One region of the Streptomyces sp. NPDC021012 genome, then DNA from elsewhere that is predicted to be linked to it. Evidence: riboswitches for the same ligand, from Rfam matches in the RefSeq annotation. Region 1 holds a riboswitch; the other holds the start of a gene.
The links. Region 1 has a riboswitch for cyclic di-AMP ahead of ACH4TP_RS06460 (transglycosylase SLT domain-containing protein). Riboswitches for the same ligand answer to the same signal wherever they lie in the genome.
Positions count from the first base shown of each region.

Region 2: another riboswitch for cyclic di-AMP. It lies ahead of ACH4TP_RS12040 (peptidoglycan DD-metalloendopeptidase family protein); the one in region 1 lies ahead of ACH4TP_RS06460 (transglycosylase SLT domain-containing protein).

Region 1 is NZ_JBIRQU010000002.1:249,135-257,569, reverse strand. It holds gene ACH4TP_RS06480 (SpoIIE family protein phosphatase) at 1-1,304, opposite strand, end outside; gene ACH4TP_RS06475 (alpha/beta fold hydrolase) at 1,493-2,257, shown strand; gene ACH4TP_RS06470 (hypothetical protein) at 2,407-3,000, shown strand; gene ACH4TP_RS06465 (phosphoribosyltransferase family protein) at 3,146-4,450, shown strand; gene ACH4TP_RS06460 (transglycosylase SLT domain-containing protein) at 4,434-5,315, opposite strand; cyclic di-AMP (ydaO/yuaA leader) riboswitch at 5,321-5,504, opposite strand; gene ACH4TP_RS06455 (hypothetical protein) at 5,858-6,484, shown strand; gene ACH4TP_RS06450 (phosphocholine-specific phospholipase C) at 6,545-8,435, opposite strand, start outside.
Region 2 is NZ_JBIRQU010000003.1:470,571-479,005, forward strand. It holds gene ACH4TP_RS12020 (aspartate aminotransferase family protein) at 1-286, shown strand, start outside; gene ACH4TP_RS12025 (helix-turn-helix domain-containing protein) at 352-981, shown strand; gene ACH4TP_RS12030 (DUF6126 family protein) at 1,015-1,170, shown strand; gene ACH4TP_RS12035 (tyrosine-protein phosphatase) at 1,178-1,999, opposite strand; cyclic di-AMP (ydaO/yuaA leader) riboswitch at 2,340-2,528, shown strand; gene ACH4TP_RS12040 (peptidoglycan DD-metalloendopeptidase family protein) at 2,533-3,465, shown strand; gene ACH4TP_RS12045 (SGNH/GDSL hydrolase family protein) at 3,618-4,412, shown strand; gene ACH4TP_RS12050 (SIMPL domain-containing protein) at 4,565-5,338, shown strand; gene ACH4TP_RS12055 (TetR/AcrR family transcriptional regulator) at 5,447-6,151, opposite strand; gene ACH4TP_RS12060 (Glu/Leu/Phe/Val dehydrogenase dimerization domain-containing protein) at 6,217-7,395, opposite strand; gene ACH4TP_RS12065 (MBL fold metallo-hydrolase) at 7,497-8,435, shown strand, end outside.

The sequences.
Region 1 (8,435 bases):
GACAGGACGTCGTCGGTCCTGCGGGTGTGCACCGGATCCGGTGCGACCCGCGCCGGATCCTCCTCCGGGACCAGCACCATCGTCACCCCGTCCCGGCCCGGGTGGAGCGAGACCGACAGCCACCGGCCCCGCTCCGGCCGGGCCAGGAAGCGCACCGGCTCGCCGGAGAGGAGGGCGGCGCGCAGCTGCTCCTCGTGGAAGGGCTGGCCGAACCAGGGCAGCGCCTCCCACAGCGGCCGGCCCGCCAGCGCCCCGCGGGGCCGGCCCAGCAGGCTCTCGGTGCGTTCGTTGACGTACGTGACGCGGCCGAGCCGGTCGATCGCCAGGATGGCCCGCGGCAGCCGGTCCGTGGCGTCCGAGCCGACCAGACCCGTGCCGAGGTCCACGAGGGTGCCCTCCAGCCGCCCGCCGCCCGGGGGACCGGTCCCCGGCGCGGTCCGCCGGGCCCGCGCGGACACTTCGAGGAGGTGCAGGCCGCCGTCCGGGCCCTTCAGGCGGATCCTGCGGACCGACGGCCTCCCGTCCGTCCCCGTCGCCTGCCGGGCCGCCGCCCACAGCGCGTACCCGTCCTCGGGGTCGAGGAGGGAGGTCAGCTTCTCGATCGAGCAGGGCGAGGCGATGCCCGTACCGAGGATGGCGAGGAGTCCCTCGTCCAGCGTGACCGTGCCCGTGTCCAGGTCCCAGACGAAGGAACCGAACCGGACCGGTGGCCCCGAACCGGTGGGCAGCTGCATGCACACCGGGTCGCCGGGCCACTCGACCTCCGTCCCCTGCCGGACCAGGTCCGCGAGGGCCTCGCCGAGGCGGAGCCCGCCCCGCGTCATCCGGTTCCGGTCCCGGGCGTCCACCGGCACCCCCGGGGTCGGCGCCCGCAGGGCCACGAGCACGCCGAAGCGCTCACGGCCGGCGACCACCGGCGCGTACAGCGAGGCGAACGGGAAGGGGAGGCTCGCCACCAGCTGCGGGAACCGCCGCATGGCCTCCTCGACGTCGGCGAGGTGGACGGACTGCCCCGAGCGGTGCACCTCCGCGACGGGGAACGGCCGGTTCGCATGCATCCGCCACCACGGACGGAACAACGACCCCGGGAGCCCCACCAGGACCGCCATCCTCAACAGCCCCGGGGTACCGGAACGCAGGTACACCCCGCCCGCGTACCCGCCGACCTCCTCCACCACCGCGAGCGCCGCCTCCGCCAGGGCCCATGTCAGCGCGCCGGAAGGAGGCCCGTCGTCGGATCCGTTCCCGGACGGAAGCCCGTTGCCGCCCGCCGGGCCGGGGCCGGACGCGCCGTACGAGGTCACACAGCCAGCATGCGCCCGAGGCGAAAGCCGCCGCATCCCGGGCCGGACACGCCCGGCGGGGCGCGCGCTCGACACGCTTCCGCGCGCCCCACTGGACGGTGTTGACCCCACGCGCCCGCGCCGTCACACTCGGTCGTCGACCGCCGCCACCGGCGCGCGGCGGCACGACCTCGCGAGCAGGGGGCACGATGACGGGCCAGGTTCTTCCGTACGACGTTCACGGCGAGGGTCCCGGGAGGGCCCTCGTCCTCCACAACTGGTTCGGCGACCGCACCAGCTTCGCCCCGCTGCGCGCCCATCTGGACGGCGCCGTCGGCACGTACGCCTTCGTCGACTGCCGGGGCTACGGCGAAGCCCTCGACCACGCGGGCGCCTACACGATGGAAGAGGTCGCGGCCGACGCCCTCGCGGTCGCCGACGACCTCGGCTGGGACGAGTTCTCCGTCATCGGCCACTCGATGGGCGGCAAGGCGGCCCAGCTGATGCTCCTCGACGCCCCGGACCGGGTCCGCTCGATCATCGGCGTCTCGCCGGTCTCCGCGGCCGGCTTCCCGCTCGACGGGGAGACCTGGGAGCTCTTCGCCGGAGCCGCCGACGAACCGGCCAACCGGCGCGCGATCATCGACAACACCACGGGCGGACGCTACGACGACGCGTGGCTGAGCGCGCTCGTCGAGCGTTCCGTCACCCGTTCCTCCGCGACGGCCTTCCGCGCCTACCTGGACTCCTGGTCCCGCACCGACTTCCACGAGCGCGTCCGCGACAACCCCATCCCCGTGCTGCTCGTCGTCGGCGCCCACGACCCCGCGCTCGGCGCCGAGGCGATGGAGGCCACCTGGCTGCGCTGGTACCCCAACGCACGCCTCGAAGTCCTCAAGGACGCCGGTCACTACCCTCCCGAGGAGACCCCGCAGGCCCTCGCCGAGGCCATCGAGGCCTTCCTCGGCGCCTGAGAGGCCCCCGCCCCGGGTCTCATCCGAAGGTCGTCGGAACCGACGACTTTCGAGGACAGCGGCGGGGCCCCTCGGCAGTGGATCATCGTGCTCACGACCTCAAGGGGCGGTCTTCCCCGGACCGTCCACGACCGGCAGGAGCACGACCGATGGGCCTCGCACAGTCTCAGCACCGCTTTCTCGTCCGGCAGAAGGTGACGCTGATGGCCAACCGGTACCTGGTGCACACCATCGGCCCGGACGGCAAGGAGGACGAACTCGTCGCCTTCGCCCACCAGAAGAGGATGGCGCTCAAGGAGCACGTCACCTTCTACACGGACGAGTCCAAGCGCCAGGTCCTCTTCACCTTCAAGGCCCGCCAGGTCATCGACCTCGGCGCGACGTACGACGTGCTCGGCGCCAACGGCGCCCGACTGGGCGCCTTCCGGAAGGACTTCGGCGCGTCCCTGCTGCGCAGCACCTGGCACCTGAACCGGGAGGGCGAGCAGCGGGAGGCCACCGGACAGGAGCGGAACGAACTGGTGGCGCTGCTGCGGCGCGCCTGGGAGTTCCTGCCCCTGGACCTCGTTCCGTTCGTCGTGCCGTACCACTTCGACTTCACCGAGGGAGGGCGCTCCGTCATGTCGGTGGACAAGCTCTTCGGGATCCGGGACCGGTACGTGCTCGACATAGCCGACCCGGAGCTCGACCGGCGGCTCGCGATAGCCCAGACCGTGGCCCTCGACGCCCTGCAGTCCCGCTGACCCGGCCTCCGCGCTCCCGGACCACCCGCCCGACCGGGCCCCCCCGCCGACCGACCCGCCGCGTCTACCCTGGAGAGACGGGCGGGGAACGGGACACGGCGTTCCTCCCCGCGCCCGAGCCGCGTGGACGGAAGGGCGGCGGACCATGTTCTTCAGCGACCGCAGTGACGCGGGGCGGCAGCTCGCCGCCCGGCTCGACCGCCTCAAGGGCCATGACGTCGTGGTCCTGGGGCTCCCACGGGGTGGCGTGCCGGTGGCGGCTGAGGTCGCCGACGCCCTCGACGCGCCGCTCGACATCTGTCTCGTGCGGAAGCTGGGCGTGCCCCATCAGCCGGAGCTGGCGATGGGGGCGCTCGGGGAGGGCGGCGTGCGGGTGCTCAACGAGCGGGTGCTCCGGGAGGCCCGTGTGAGCGAGCGCGACCTCGCCGCCGTGGAGGAGAGGGAGCACGCCGAGCTCGACCACCGGGCCCAGCGCTACCGGGGCAGCCGGACCCCCGTTCCCCTGGAAGGGCGGACGGTCGTCGTGGTCGACGACGGGCTGGCCACGGGCGCCACGGCACTGGCGGCCTGCCGGGTGGTGCGGGCCCGGGGCGCGGCACGGATCGTCCTCGCGGTCCCGGTGGCGCCGAAGGGCTGGACGGCCCGCCTCGGCGGCGAGGCCGACGAGACCGTCAGCGTGCACACGCCGGAACTCTTCTTCGCGATCGGGCAGTTCTACCGGGACTTCTCACAGACCCCGGACGCCGAGGTCATCGACTGCCTGGACCGCAACAGGGCCGCGCGGGACCCCGTCGTGCAGGACACGGACGTGCGGATCCCGGTCGTCGGCGTCACCCTCGGCGGGCGGCTCGCGGTGCCCGAGGACGCACACGGGATCGTCCTGTTCGCGCACGGCAGCGGCAGCAGCCGCCACAGCCCGCGGAACCGGGCGGTCGCCGCGGCGCTCAACCGGGCGGGCCTGGGGACGCTGCTCTTCGACCTGCTGACCGAGGTGGAGGCGACCGACCGGGCCCATGTCTTCGACACCCCGCTGCTGGCCGGGCGGCTCGCCGGGGCCACGGAGTGGCTGGCCGGGCGGCCCGGGAGCAGGGGGCTCCCGCTCGGGTACTTCGGCGCGAGCACGGGCGCGGCCGCCGCGCTGTGGGCGGCGGGCGATCCCGCGTCCCCGGTGAGCGCCGTCGTCTCGCGCGGCGGTCGGCCGGACCTCGCGGCCGAGCGCCTGGCCCAGGTGCGCGCCCCGACGCTCCTGGTGGTGGGCGGCGCGGACGCGCTGGTCCTGGACCTCAACCGGCGGGCCCTGGCGCTGCTGCGCTGCGAGAACCGGCTCTCGGTCGTGGGCGGCGCCGGTCACCTCTTCGAGGAGCCGGGCGCCCTGGAGGAGGTGGCGGACCTCGCCACCTCCTGGTTCGCCGAGCACTTCCGGCGTGCGGGGATCAGTACGCCGAGTTGACGTTGTCGATGGAGCCGTAGCGGTCGGCCGCGTAGTTGCAGGCGGCGGTGATGTTGGCGACCGGGTCGAACAGGTCCAGGGACGTGCCGGGCACGTGGTAGGCGAGGAAGGTCGGCTCGATGACCTGGAGGAGGCCCTTCGAGGGGGTGCCGGCGGCGGCGTTGGAGTCCCAGAGGTTGATGGCCTGGGGGTTGCCGGAGGACTCGCGCATGACGTTGCGGTAGATGCCGTCGTAGGACCCGGGGATGCCCTGCTGGCCCATGATGGCCAGCGACTCGCGGATCCAGCCGTCGAGGTTGTCGGCGTAGTTCGTGGCGGCGATCGAGGCCGCCTGGACGGCGGCGGGAGCGGCGGCGGCCGGAGCGGCGGCCGCGGCGGAGGCGCCCGTCCCGGTGGCGACGGCGGGGGTGGCCGACCGGTGCTCCGAGCGGCTCGCCCGCTCGGTCGTGGCGGACTTCTCCGCCCGCGCGGGGGCGGCCTTCGCGGAATCCCGACGAATCGTCAGTTCGAGACCGGGATGAATGAGTGACGGGTTGTCACCTACGGCGCTCTTGTTCGCGCGGTAAAGGCTCTTCCAGCCACCCTGAATTCCCTTCTTGCGGGCGATCAGGGAAAGCGAGTCACCGCTCACGACGGTGTACGTGTGGGCCGCGGTCGGGGCGGCGGGCGCCTTGACCACGATCGGCGCGGCGGGCGCGGCGACCGACTGGGCGGCACTCGCCGGGGCCCCGGCCACGGGCGCGGCACCGGCGACGGCCGGGGCGATCAGCGGCAGGGTGAGTGCGGCGCCACCCGTGCCGACCAGGGCGAGGCCGCGGGAGACGCGGCCGGAACGGGGGCGACGGTGCTTACCGTGAGCAGGCATGACGGGTTTCCTCTCCGGCGCCTGCGAGGTGAGCTGTCGGGTTCGGACGGGAGATGTCCGGCCGCGCGCACGCGGCTTCACCCCGAGCCGTTCCGGATTCCGGACCGGCGTATTCGTGGGTCCCCCGCTCCTGCCGTCGGGTGAAAGGGAGGTTTACCGAGCGGCGGCAGGATTGGGCGTTCCGCTCGAATGGAGGTGACCGTAGGCCAGTAATGCGACGGATAACAAGACGGGTGGACCCCGGGAATCGGGAAATGGATCACGGAATTCGGCGAATTCAAGATCGATGCCGCATCGGGGATGTCGAACTTCCTTGTGCGGTATGGGTCGGGAGGAGGCGTCTCCGGGGTTCCGGTCCGAGTGAGTGAGTCGCGTCACGCGGAGAGTAATGTCCGAATATGGGCTTTAATTCCGCGGTGGGTAAGTGAGGGGGAAATACCCGTGATGGGGTGTCCGGGCGAGGTAACTCCCAGGGCGGGTCAAAAGTCGCAAAACCGACATTTGTCTTGAAGGATGGAGACAGTCGACCCAGGAGACACCCCATGCCCCCCTCCACCTCCCTGCTCAGCCCCGACAGCCTCGACCGCGAGGCGGCCGCCCTCTTCGAGAGCGCCGTCTGGCAGCGGATCGTCACGGACTGGACCGCCCCCGCGGTGCCGGGGCCGACGGCCCCCGAGGAGTCGCCGCCGGCGGAGGAGGGCTGGCGGGGACTGCTCAGCGTGCCGGTGGACCGGCTCGTGGCCGACGCGCTCGCCGCCCTGCCGCCGGAGCTCCCCGCCGAGCGCCGCATCCCGGGGCGGCTCGGAGCCGTACTGCCCGACCGGCTGCACACCTGGCGCCGCATCGGGCAGGCCGACCTGCGCCCCTCGGTCCACCTCGGCTACGCCCGCCTGGTGCTGACGGAGTGGGGCTGGCAGAACGCCCCGTACAAGCTGCGTGACACCCGTGGCGCCCGGTGTGTCTGCGGCGCCCTCCTCGCCGCCCACCGCCTCGGCTACGGCAGCGCGGACACCATGAACGAGGCGGCCGCGTGGATCATGACCGAGCTCCGGTCGAGGGGGTGGCGGGAACTGATCGGGCCGTGGAACCGGGCCCCCGGCCGTACGGCCGCCGACGCGGTGGCCCTCCTCGACGCCACGGTCCGCCGCGCCGCGCACGCCGGCCGCTGACGCCGTGCGCACAGCCGGGCAGCGACCGGAAGGCCGCCGCCCGGCTGTGCGGGGGAGTGGTCAGCCGCTGACGCTCGGGGCTCCGGTCTCGATGTGGCCGGTGTACCGGCGCGACCAGGTGCCGTCGATGTCGGCGAGGATCGTGAAGTCGTACCAGCCGCCGTTGTACGCCACCGCGTTGAAGAAGTCCTCGCGGCTGGAGTTCGCCGGCACCGTGTAGGTCCACGGGCCGTCCGAGCGGTAGGCGTTCGAGCGGATCGTGAAGGTGACCGGACCGGAGGAGGTGTTGGTCATCTTGAACCAGACGGCCGTCTTGCCCGTCCCGCTCTCCGGCGCGAACCGGGCGGCCACCTCGACGGCCTTGCCCGCCTTGGAGGCGTCCCCGATGAAGCGGCGCAGGAAGCGGTTCGGGCCCATCATCGAGATGTCGTACTTCCCGGACCCCGAGCCGAGGCCGATGTTGAAGTAGTCCGTGGCCGTGGTGCCGGGGTCGACGGTGTACTGCCAGGCGGCCGTGTCCCGGTACTGGTGCGGGTGGATCGAGAAGTGTGCCGACCGCTTGGCCTCCGAGCCCTGGTTCGTCATCGAGAACCAGGCCAGGATCTTGCCCGCGGCGCCGAACTCGAAGCGGTCGAGGTTGCCGTTCACCTGGTACGGCAGGGCGCGCGCAGGACGGGTGCCGGGCTCCTGCGCGGGCAGCGCGTTGTTCTGGGGCGCCGGGTTCGGCAGCGGGCCGCAGGTGGCCTGCCCGATCACCTTCGCCGTCGAGGGAAGGCCGGCGGGCACTCCGTACACCGGGTTGGCGAAGTCGAAGACCCCGGTCAGGTCGCCCGTCACCTTCCGCCGCCAGTCGCTGATGTTGGGGCAGGTCGCCGGGGTGCCGAGCGCCGCCGTCCAGGTCTCCATGAAGCGCAGCACCGAGGTGTGGTCGAAGACCTCGGAGCTCACCCAGCCGCCCCGGGTCCACGGGGACATGACAAGCATGGGGACGCGGAAGCCCAGGCCGATCGGCACGCCGTCGATGTACTCGCCCGCAGTGCCCGGAGGGGCGACCGGCGGCGGCACGTGGTCGAAGAAGCCGTCGTTCTCGTCGTAGTTGAGGAACAGCACCGTGGAGTCGAACACCTCGGCGTTCGCGGCCAGCGCGCGGTAGACCAGGTCGACGAAGTGGGCGCCGTCCCCCGGAGGGGCGTACGGGTGCTCGGAGAAGGCCTCGTTCGCCACCACCCACGACACCTGCGGCAGGGTGCCCGCGACGACGTCGGCGCGGATCGCCGCGGCGATGTCGTCCGGCGTCGAGCCGGTCACCTTCGGGACCGAGCCCATGCCCCGGTCGTACAGCGGGTCCCCGGGCTTCGCGTCGGTGAACTTCTTGAAGTACGCGAGGCCGTTGTCGCCGTAGTTGTCCTGGGCGTTCTGGTAGACCTTCCAGCTCACCCCGGCGCGCTGGAGGGCCTCGGCGTACGACTCCCAGGTGAGGCCCGACTCGTCGCCCCCGTCCTTGCTGGAGCCGTCGACCTTCCCGCTCCACAGGAAGGTGCGGTTGGGGCCCGTGGCGCTCAGCGTCGAGCAGAAGTACGCGTCGCAGATCGTGTAGTTGTCGGCGAGTGCGTAGTGGAACGGGATGTCGCCGCGGTCGAGGTGGCCGAGCGAGCGGGTGTTGCCCACGCCCGTGACCCAGTTGTCGAGGCGCCCCTTGTTCCAGGCGGCGTGCTGCGAGGTCCAGCTGTGCGGCAGGTCGCCGTTGCACTGCGCGAGGGTCTCGCCGTCGACGCCGCCGGCGGCCGGGGTGTCGCTGAGCTTCCAGGGGTACTGGCGGCCGCCCCAGTTGGGCTGGTTGAACATGCCCCAGCCGCCGGGGATGTTGCCGGCGGCGCGGTCGCCGAAGCCCCGCACGCCCTTCAGGGTGCCGAAGTAGTGGTCGAAGCTGCGGTTCTCCTGCATGAGGATG
Region 2 (8,435 bases), on a different contig from region 1:
CTCGCTGGGGCTGCGCGGGCGCTGGACGATGCTCCAGGCCGCCCGCAAGGGCCTCTTCGCGCAGATGGTCGTCGTCCCGCTGCTCCAGCGGCACAGGATCCTCACCCAGGTCTCCGGGGACCACCTGGAGGTGATCAAGCTGATCCCGCCGCTGGTCATCGACGAGGCGGACGTGGACCGGTTCGTCACCGCCTTCACGGCGGTCATGGACGACGCCCACGGCGGCGGCGGGCTGATGTGGGACTTCGGGAAGACACTGGTCAAGCAGGCGGTCGCGCAGCGTTAGCGCCGCCGCTTTGCCTCTGAGGCAAGAAACTTGCCTCAGAGGCACGATCCTGGCGGAATGGACGCATGGACCACGTCCCCGGGGAGACCTCCCCGGACCCCGTCACCCCCGACGTCCTGCCCGACGTCGCCCCCCAGCTGCGGGCCCTGCGCCGCCGCCGGGGACTCACCCTGGAGGCCGCCGCCCAGCGGGCCGGCCTCTCGCCGGCCCACCTCTCGCGCCTGGAGACCGGGAACCGGCAGCCCTCGCTGCCGATGCTGCTCGCCCTGTCCCGTATCTACGGTACGACGGTCTCCGAGCTCCTGGGGGAGACGCCCCCCGAGCGCGACCCCGTCGTCCGGGCCGGCCGCTCCGAACCCGTCGAGGCCGACGGCTGGATCTACCGCCAGGCGGGCGGCGCCGGACGCGCCCTCCAGTGCCTGCGGGTCCACGTGCCGTACGCCACCCGGGCCGACATCGTGCGCGTCCACCCCGGCGAGGAGTGGATCCACGTCCTGGAGGGCCGGGTGCGGCTCGCGCTCGGCGAGGCCGTCCACGTCCTCGACCCCGGGGACAGCGCGCACTTCGACTCGCTGACCCCGCACCGGATCGGCGCCGCCACCCCCGGCGGGGCCGAGCTGCTCTTCGTCCACACCCTGATGCAGAGCCCCGCTGCCGAGCTGTGCCTCGGCGACGGGACCCCGCACCGGCGCTGACGTTCCATGATGATTCTTCAGGAAAGGGCCGACATGTCCGAGAAGTCCGTACCGGTCACCGGCGAGGAGCGCGGTGAAGGCAAGTTCCCCAAGGGGCTGGTGCTCCGCCTCTTCGCCTATCTGATCGCCGGCCACCTCTTCGCCGGCTTCCTCTACCTGCTCTTCATGCTGGGCGGGCAGAACCAGTAGGGGCCGGCTACGCCTCCGTGACCAGGCGCTCCCGCAGCCGCTCACGGGTCTCGGGGGCCAGCTTCAGGCCCTCGGACAGATAGGCGTCGACCGTGCCCCAGGTCGCCTCGATCGTCTCGAAGGCGGCCCGCAGGTACTCCACCCGCGCGTCGAAGAGCGGGCTGAGCAGCTCCATCACCTCGGGCGACATCGCGTCCGCGCTGGTGGAGCTGCGGCGCACCTTGTAGCGGCGGTGCGGGTCGTTCGACTTCACGTAGTCGGCCTCGATCGCCTCCCGCTCGACCCCGACCGCGAGCAGGGTGATCGCGATGGCGAGCCCGGCCCGGTCCTTGCCCGCGGCGCAGTGCATGAGGGCCGGGACGCTCTCCTCCGCCATGGCGTGGAGGATCCGGCTGTGCTCCGCGGTCCGCTCGACGATCATCTTCCGGTACGAGTCGGCCATCCGCGCGGCCGCCTTGCCGTCGCCGAGGACCTCGCGCAGCTGCGCGGTCTCGCCGTCGCGCACCAGCTTCCAGAACTCCTTGCCGTCGGCCGGGTCGTTGAGGGGTATGTTCACGTTCCGCACGCCGGGCAGCTCGACGTCCGCGCCCTCGACCTTCCGGTCCGACTCGTTGCGGAAGTCGAAGACGGTGTGCAGCCCCAGCGAGGCCAGGAAGGCGGCGTCGTCCTCCGTCGCGTGGGCGAGGTGGCCGCTGCGGAAGAGGCGGCCGGGGCGGACGGCGCGCCCGTCCGTCGTCGGCAGGCCGCCCACGTCCCGGAAGTTGCGGACCTCCGTCAGCTCGGGCTCGGCGCCTTCGGCGGGCGGGACCTGCGGCAGCTGCTGCGTCACGGCTGCTCCTGTTCTGTAGATCGGTTCCTGGGGCAATCATCTCGGGTGGGGGCCGGGACTCGCACCCCCTGGGACGGGAATGGGTGATCTGTCCGTATTGACTGATTGCGCATAACCCGCCCCGGTTGCAGGGGAGATGGGGATCGGCGCGTGAGCAGCGTCATAACCGTGACGGACCGTGCCTGATCGTCTTTTCCAAATACCCCCGGGGAAAAGGAGGTCGAGGGGGAGTCATCCACGGAGGGTGACCGGAATTCCGGCCGCATTCCACCGGATTCCGAAGCGCTTGGAAATCGTGGCTTGTTCGCCCCGACCCCCCTCGTCTAGCGTCGCGCTCAATCCGGACGGACCGCCGAATCCTGCCACCGACCGGAATCCGCACTCACCCGAAGAAGGCAGGAGCGGGGGACCCAGGTAGTACGCCGATCCCTTCGAAGAAGGACGGCTCGGGGTGAAGTCGCGCGAGAACGCGGCCGGACATCTCCAGTCCGAACCCGACAGCTCACCTCGCAGGCGCCGGAGAGGAATTCGCCATGCCCGCGAAGGGTAAGCACCGCCGCCCCAAGTCCAGCCGTCTGACCCGCGGCCTCGCCGCCGCCGGCACCGGTGGCGCCGTCGTCGCCCTCCCGCTCCTCGGAGCCACCGGCGCCCACGCCGCCGAGCAGGCCGCCCCGGCCGCCGCTCCCGCCGTCGCCCCGGTGAAGGCCGCGCCCGCCGCCCCCGCGAAGGCCGCGCCGAAGACGTACTCCGTCGTGCGGGGCGACTACCTGTCGAAGATCGCCTCGGAGCACCACCTCGCCGGCGGCTGGCACAAGCTCTACGAGGACAACCGCCGGGTCATCGGCGAGAACCCCTCGCTGATCATGCCCGGCATGAAGCTCACCCTCGGCGCCAAGAGCACGGCCGGGGCCGACCACCGGGGCACGTGGAGCTCCGGCAAGAACGGCGACGAGGCCCCCCGCGCCTCCCGTGGCGGCGAGCGCGCCCCGGCCCCGGCCGCCGCCGCGACCGCCACCTCCTCCTCGACGCCCGCCCCGTCGGCCGGTGCGACCTCCTCCTCCGGCTGGGTCGCCCCCATCCCCGGCGCCGGCATGTCGACCCCGTACCACCAGGCCGGCTCCATGTGGTCCTCCGGCTACCACACCGGCGTCGACTTCATCGCCTCCACCGGCACCCCCGTCCACGCGGTCGGCCCCGGCACCGTCTACTCCGCCGGCGACGGCGGCGCGTACGGCAACCAGGTCGTCATCCAGCACGCCGACGGCACCTTCTCGCAGTACGCCCACCTGTCCTCGATCTCCGTCTCCGCCGGCCAGACCGTCACCGGCGGCGAGCAGATAGGCCTCTCCGGCGCGACCGGCAACGTCACCGGCCCGCACCTGCACTTCGAGATGCGCACCGGGCCGGAGTACGGCTCCGACATCGACCCGCTGGCTGCCCTGCGCGCGCACGGCGTGAGCATCTGACGCGACGTCGCCTCCCGGAGGCCCGGCACCCCTGTGCCGGGCCTCCGGCGTATTCCGGTTTGGCGGAATCTTTATCGGTGGCATATGTCACCCTGCGTCAACCCTTCCTTACGGTCGCGTAGGTCACATCAGAAGAGGAAGGATGTGGTCCCGTGGCAGACGATTCGAGATCAACAGACAAGAACGCATTCGGGTCGTACGCGGCGATCGGTGACAGCTTCACCGAGGGCGTCGGGGACCCCGGGCCCGAGGGGGCGTACGTCGGCTGGGCGGACCGCTTCGCGGTCCTGCTCGCCGACCAGCTGCCGGAGCACGACGCCTTCCGCTACGCCAACCTGGCCGTACGCGGGCGCCTCCTCGACCAGATCGTGGCGGAACAGGTCCCCCGGGCGAAGGAACTCGCCCCCGACCTGGTGACCTTCTGCGCGGGCGGCAACGACATCATCCGCCCCGGGACGGACCCCGACGAGGTGGCCGAGCGCTTCGAGCGCGCCGTCGCCGACCTCACCTCCGCCGTCGGCACCGTCATGGTGACCACCGGCTTCGACACCCGCGGCGTGACCCTCCTCAAGCACCTGCGCGGCAAGATCGCCACGTACAACGGGCACGTCCGGGCCATCGCGGACCGCTACGGCTGCCCGGTCCTCGACCTGTGGTCGCTGAAGTCCGTGCAGGACCGGCGCGCCTGGGACGACGACCGGCTGCACCTCTCGCCCGAGGGCCACACCCGCGTCGCCCTGCGCGCCGCCCAGGTACTCGGCATGGAGGTGCCCGCCGACCCGGACCAGCCCTGGCCGCCGGAGCCGCCGCGCGGCACGCTGGAAGTCCGCCGCGACGACATCCACTGGGCCCGGGAGTACCTGGTGCCCTGGATCGGACGCCGGCTGCGCGGCGAGAGCTCGGGCGACCACGTGGAGGCGAAGCGCCCCGACCTCATGCCCCTGTAGCGGAGGACGGACCGGCGGGGACGAGCGGCCCCGGTTGGTGCGGAGAGGTGAAGGGCGCCGGCGGTCAGGAGTGGCGCGCGGGAGGCGGCGGCGCCGGGTGCTGGGATGTGCCCGCCGGAGCCCCGGCACCCACCGCCCGAAGGGACCCGCCCGTGACGATTCGCCGGCCCAGCGCCGCCCGCACCGCCCGTCTGCTCGCCGCCACCGCCGTGCTCGGCGGCCTCCTCGCCGGCACGGCGGCCCCCGCCCTGGCCGCCGCGCCCGGGCGGGCCGCCCTCCGCACCTCCGTCCGGGACGCCGCCCCGGCCACGGCAACGGTCACCGTCACGGGCGACGGCCGGGCGTCCGCCGCGCCCGACCTGGCGATCCTGTCCGTCGGCGTCGAGGCCACCCGCGCGACGGCGAAGGAGGCGATGGCGGCGCAGCGGACCGGGGCAGAGGCGCTGCTCGGCGTGCTGCGCCGGCAGGGCATCGCCGACCGGGACGTCCGCACCGACAGCCTCTCGCTGTCCCCGGTCTACACCCAGACCAAGGAGGGGGACAGCAAGGTGACGGGCTATCAGGCGGGGCAGTCGTTCTCCGTGAAGGTCCGCGACATCGACAGGACCGGCCAGGTCGTCGGGGCCGTCAACGAAGCCAGCGGGAGCGCGGGCCGGATCAACGGGGTCGTCTTCGACGTCGCCGACCCGTCGGCGCTGCGCGCCAAGGCCCGCGAGGCCGCCTACCGGGACGCCTACGACAAGGCCTCCCAGCACGCCCGGCTCAGCGGTCACCAGCTCGGCCGGCTGGTCTCCCTGAGTGAAGGCGAATCCGTCCGCCCCGGCCTCGGCACGGCCCCCCTCCCCGCGGACGAGCCCGGCGTCCCCCTGGCACCCGGCGAGATCGAGGAGCAGGTCACGGTCTCGGCGGTGTACGAACTGATCTGACGCGCGGGACGTACGGGGCCGCCCCGGCGGGCGGGGGCGCGGCCGGGCCGGCCGGGGCGGATCGCCCGGGTCCGGACCGGCCGCGGCGGCCTTTTCGGGCCCGGTCGGCTACGGCCTCGGCCTCGGCGGGCGGCGGTCCGGCACCTCCGGCGCGTCCGGGGCCTCCGGCACCTCCGGCGCGTCCGGCCCTCCCGGCTCCTCCGGTGCGGCCGGATCCGGTGCCGGCAGGTCGAGTTCCCGGGTGAGGGCCGCGTCCGCCCAGCGGAGCATCGTGGTGCGGGGGAGGGCGCCGGGGTAGGCCGTGGTCTGGACGGCGAGGCCGTCGAGGAGGGCGGTGAGGCGCCAGGCGGTTCCGGTGGGGTCCGGGCAGCGGAACTCCCCGGTGGCGACGCCCTCCTCGATGACCTGGATCAGGGCCGTCTTCCACGCGCGGTCGAGGGAGGCGGCGACCCGGCGCAGTTCGGGATCGCGCAGGGAGGCCGCCCAGCCCTCGATCCACAGGCGCCAGCCCTTGGCCTGACCGGTCGGGGCGTACCAGCGGATCGCGGCCCGCAGCCGCCGGAGGGCGGTGGAGCGCCGCCCGAGCAGCCGGCGCAGCTGGGCGAGGTCGTCCTCGGCCGCGTGGGCGAAGGCCGCGGCGACCAGCCGCTCCTTGGACGAGAAGTGGTAGAGCACGAGCGCGTTGCTCACGCCGAGCGCGGCGGCCACGTCGGAGATCCGGACGGCGGCGACGCCACGGGCCTCGATCTGCTCGACGGCGGCCCCCAGGAGTTCCTCCCGCCGCTCGGCCACGCTCAACCGCACTCTCGCCACGCCGTGCAGCCTACACAGCACATGACAAGGGCATGATCGCCAAACGGCTCCGGCGCGTGGCCGGTTCAGTACCAGCCGTAGCGTTCGGCGATCACCGGCAGCCGCTCGTCGACCAGCGCGTGCGCCGCGGCGCGCGGGCTGACGCCGTCCGCCTCCGCCCGGTCGAGCATCCCGCCGACGAGCGTCCGCATCGCCTGCCGCACCCGCGCGAAGGCCTGCTCCGCGTCGGCCTCGATGTCGCCGAAGAGCGTCCACCACCACCAGGCGTTCGTGCACGAGTTCACGACCACGTCCGGAAGGACGGTCACCCCGCGCGCGGCGAGCGCCTCCTCGGCCTCCGGCAGGACCGGCATGTTGGCCGCCTCGGCGATCCAGCGGGCGGTGATCCGGCCCTGGTCCGCGGCGCCGATCGCGTACGAGACGGCCGCCGGGACGAGGACCTCGGCGTCGGCCGAGAGCCAGGCGTCCCCGGACTCCTCGCGGTCGCCGGGCCGCAGCGCGGAGCGGTCGACGGTCCCGTGCGCGTCGCGGGCGGCGAGCAGCGCCTCGACGTCGAGGCCGTCGGGGTTCACGATCGTGCCCCGGACGTCGGCGACGGCCACCACCCGCAGTCCGGCCCGGGCGAGGAAGCGGGCGGTCGCCCCGCCCATGGTGCCGAGGCCCTGCACGGACACCCGGGTCCCCTCGTACGGCCGCCCGGCCCGGTCGAGGGCGACGAGCACGGACTCGGCGACCCCGAGGCCGCCGACGAGCTCGTCGAGCCCGATGCCGTCCACCTCGATCGCGAACGCGTCGGCGAGCCGCTTCCGGGCCTCCGCCTCGTCCTCCAGGAGCGGGTACACGGCCTGTACGGAGGAGACGAGCCCCGCCTCGGCCACCGCCCGGTCCACCAGGTCCTGGGTGAGCCCGAGGTCCTCCCCGGTGGTCCAGAACCGCTCGACGTACGGCCGCATCGCCCGCAGATAGCGCACGAGGACGCCGTACGCCTCGGGGGAGCGGGGGTCGCAGTCGATGCCGCCCTTGGCGCCGCCCAGCGGCACGTACCGGGCGGACGGGTCGTAGTGCAGGGCCTCCTTCATGGTCATGCCCCGGGCGAGTCCGGCGACCTCCTCCGCCGTGCAGCCCTCCCGCATCCGCAGGCCGCCGCTGGCCACGCCGCGCACCAGCCGGTCGACCACCAGATGGCCCCGCCGCCCGGTCACGTGATCGGTCCAGTCGACGGACAGCAGGGGGGTGGGGCTCATCGCGGATCTCCTCGGAGGGGACGGGGCGGCCGGGCGGATCGTACTGAACGACGATTCAGTATGGCCGACCGCCCGGCCGTCTCCGGCCCGGGCCGCCCATAATGGAACGACCCCAGAGATCAGGAGGTCCTGTGACCGGTACCGGCTCCGACCGTTCGCCGCGGGCCCGGCTGCGCGCGCTGCGCCCCGAGTCCTTCGGCGCGGACCCCACGGGCGAGCGCCTCGCCCGGATCCGCCGTTCGCCGAACTTCGCGGACGGGATCTTCCAGAACCCCGAACCGGCGAGCCGCCGCCCCTCCGGGTCCGGCGTCGAATTCGCCAAGGTCTACTTCGAGAAGGAAGGACGCGCGCGCCGCGCCCCCACCGGCGCGATCCCCGTCCACCCCACCACCCTCGCCGACCTGGCCGAGCCCCCGGCCACCGGCCTGCGCCTGACCTGGATGGGCCACTCCGGCATCCTCGCGGAGATCGACGGCCACCGGGTCCTCTTCGACCCGGTCTGGGGCGACCGCTGCTCCCCGTTCCCCTTCGCGGGCCCCAAGCGGCTCCACCCCGTGCCCGTGCCGCTCGCCGAGCTCGGCCCGGTCGACGTGGTCGTGATCTCGCACGACCACTACGACCACCTCGACCTGCCGACGATCAAGGCGCTGGCCGGCACCGACACGCTCTTCGCGGTGCCGCTCGGCGTCGGCGCGCACCTGGAGCGCTGGGGCGTGCCCGCCTCCCGCCTGCGCGAGCTGGACTGGAACGAGTCCACCGAGGTCGGCGACCTGCGGCTCACGGCCACCCCGGCCCGGCACTTCTGCGGTCGCGGCCTGCGCAACACGCAGCACACGCTCTGGGCGTCCTGGGTGGTGAGGGGCCCCGAGCACCGCGTCTTCCACAGCGGCGACACCGGCTACTTCTCCGGCTTCCAGGACATCGGCGCCGCCCACGGCCCCTTCGACGCCACGATGATCCAGATCGGCGCCTACTCGGAGTTCTGGACCGACATCCACATGACCCCGGCCGAGGGGATGCGGGCCCATCTGGACCTCCAG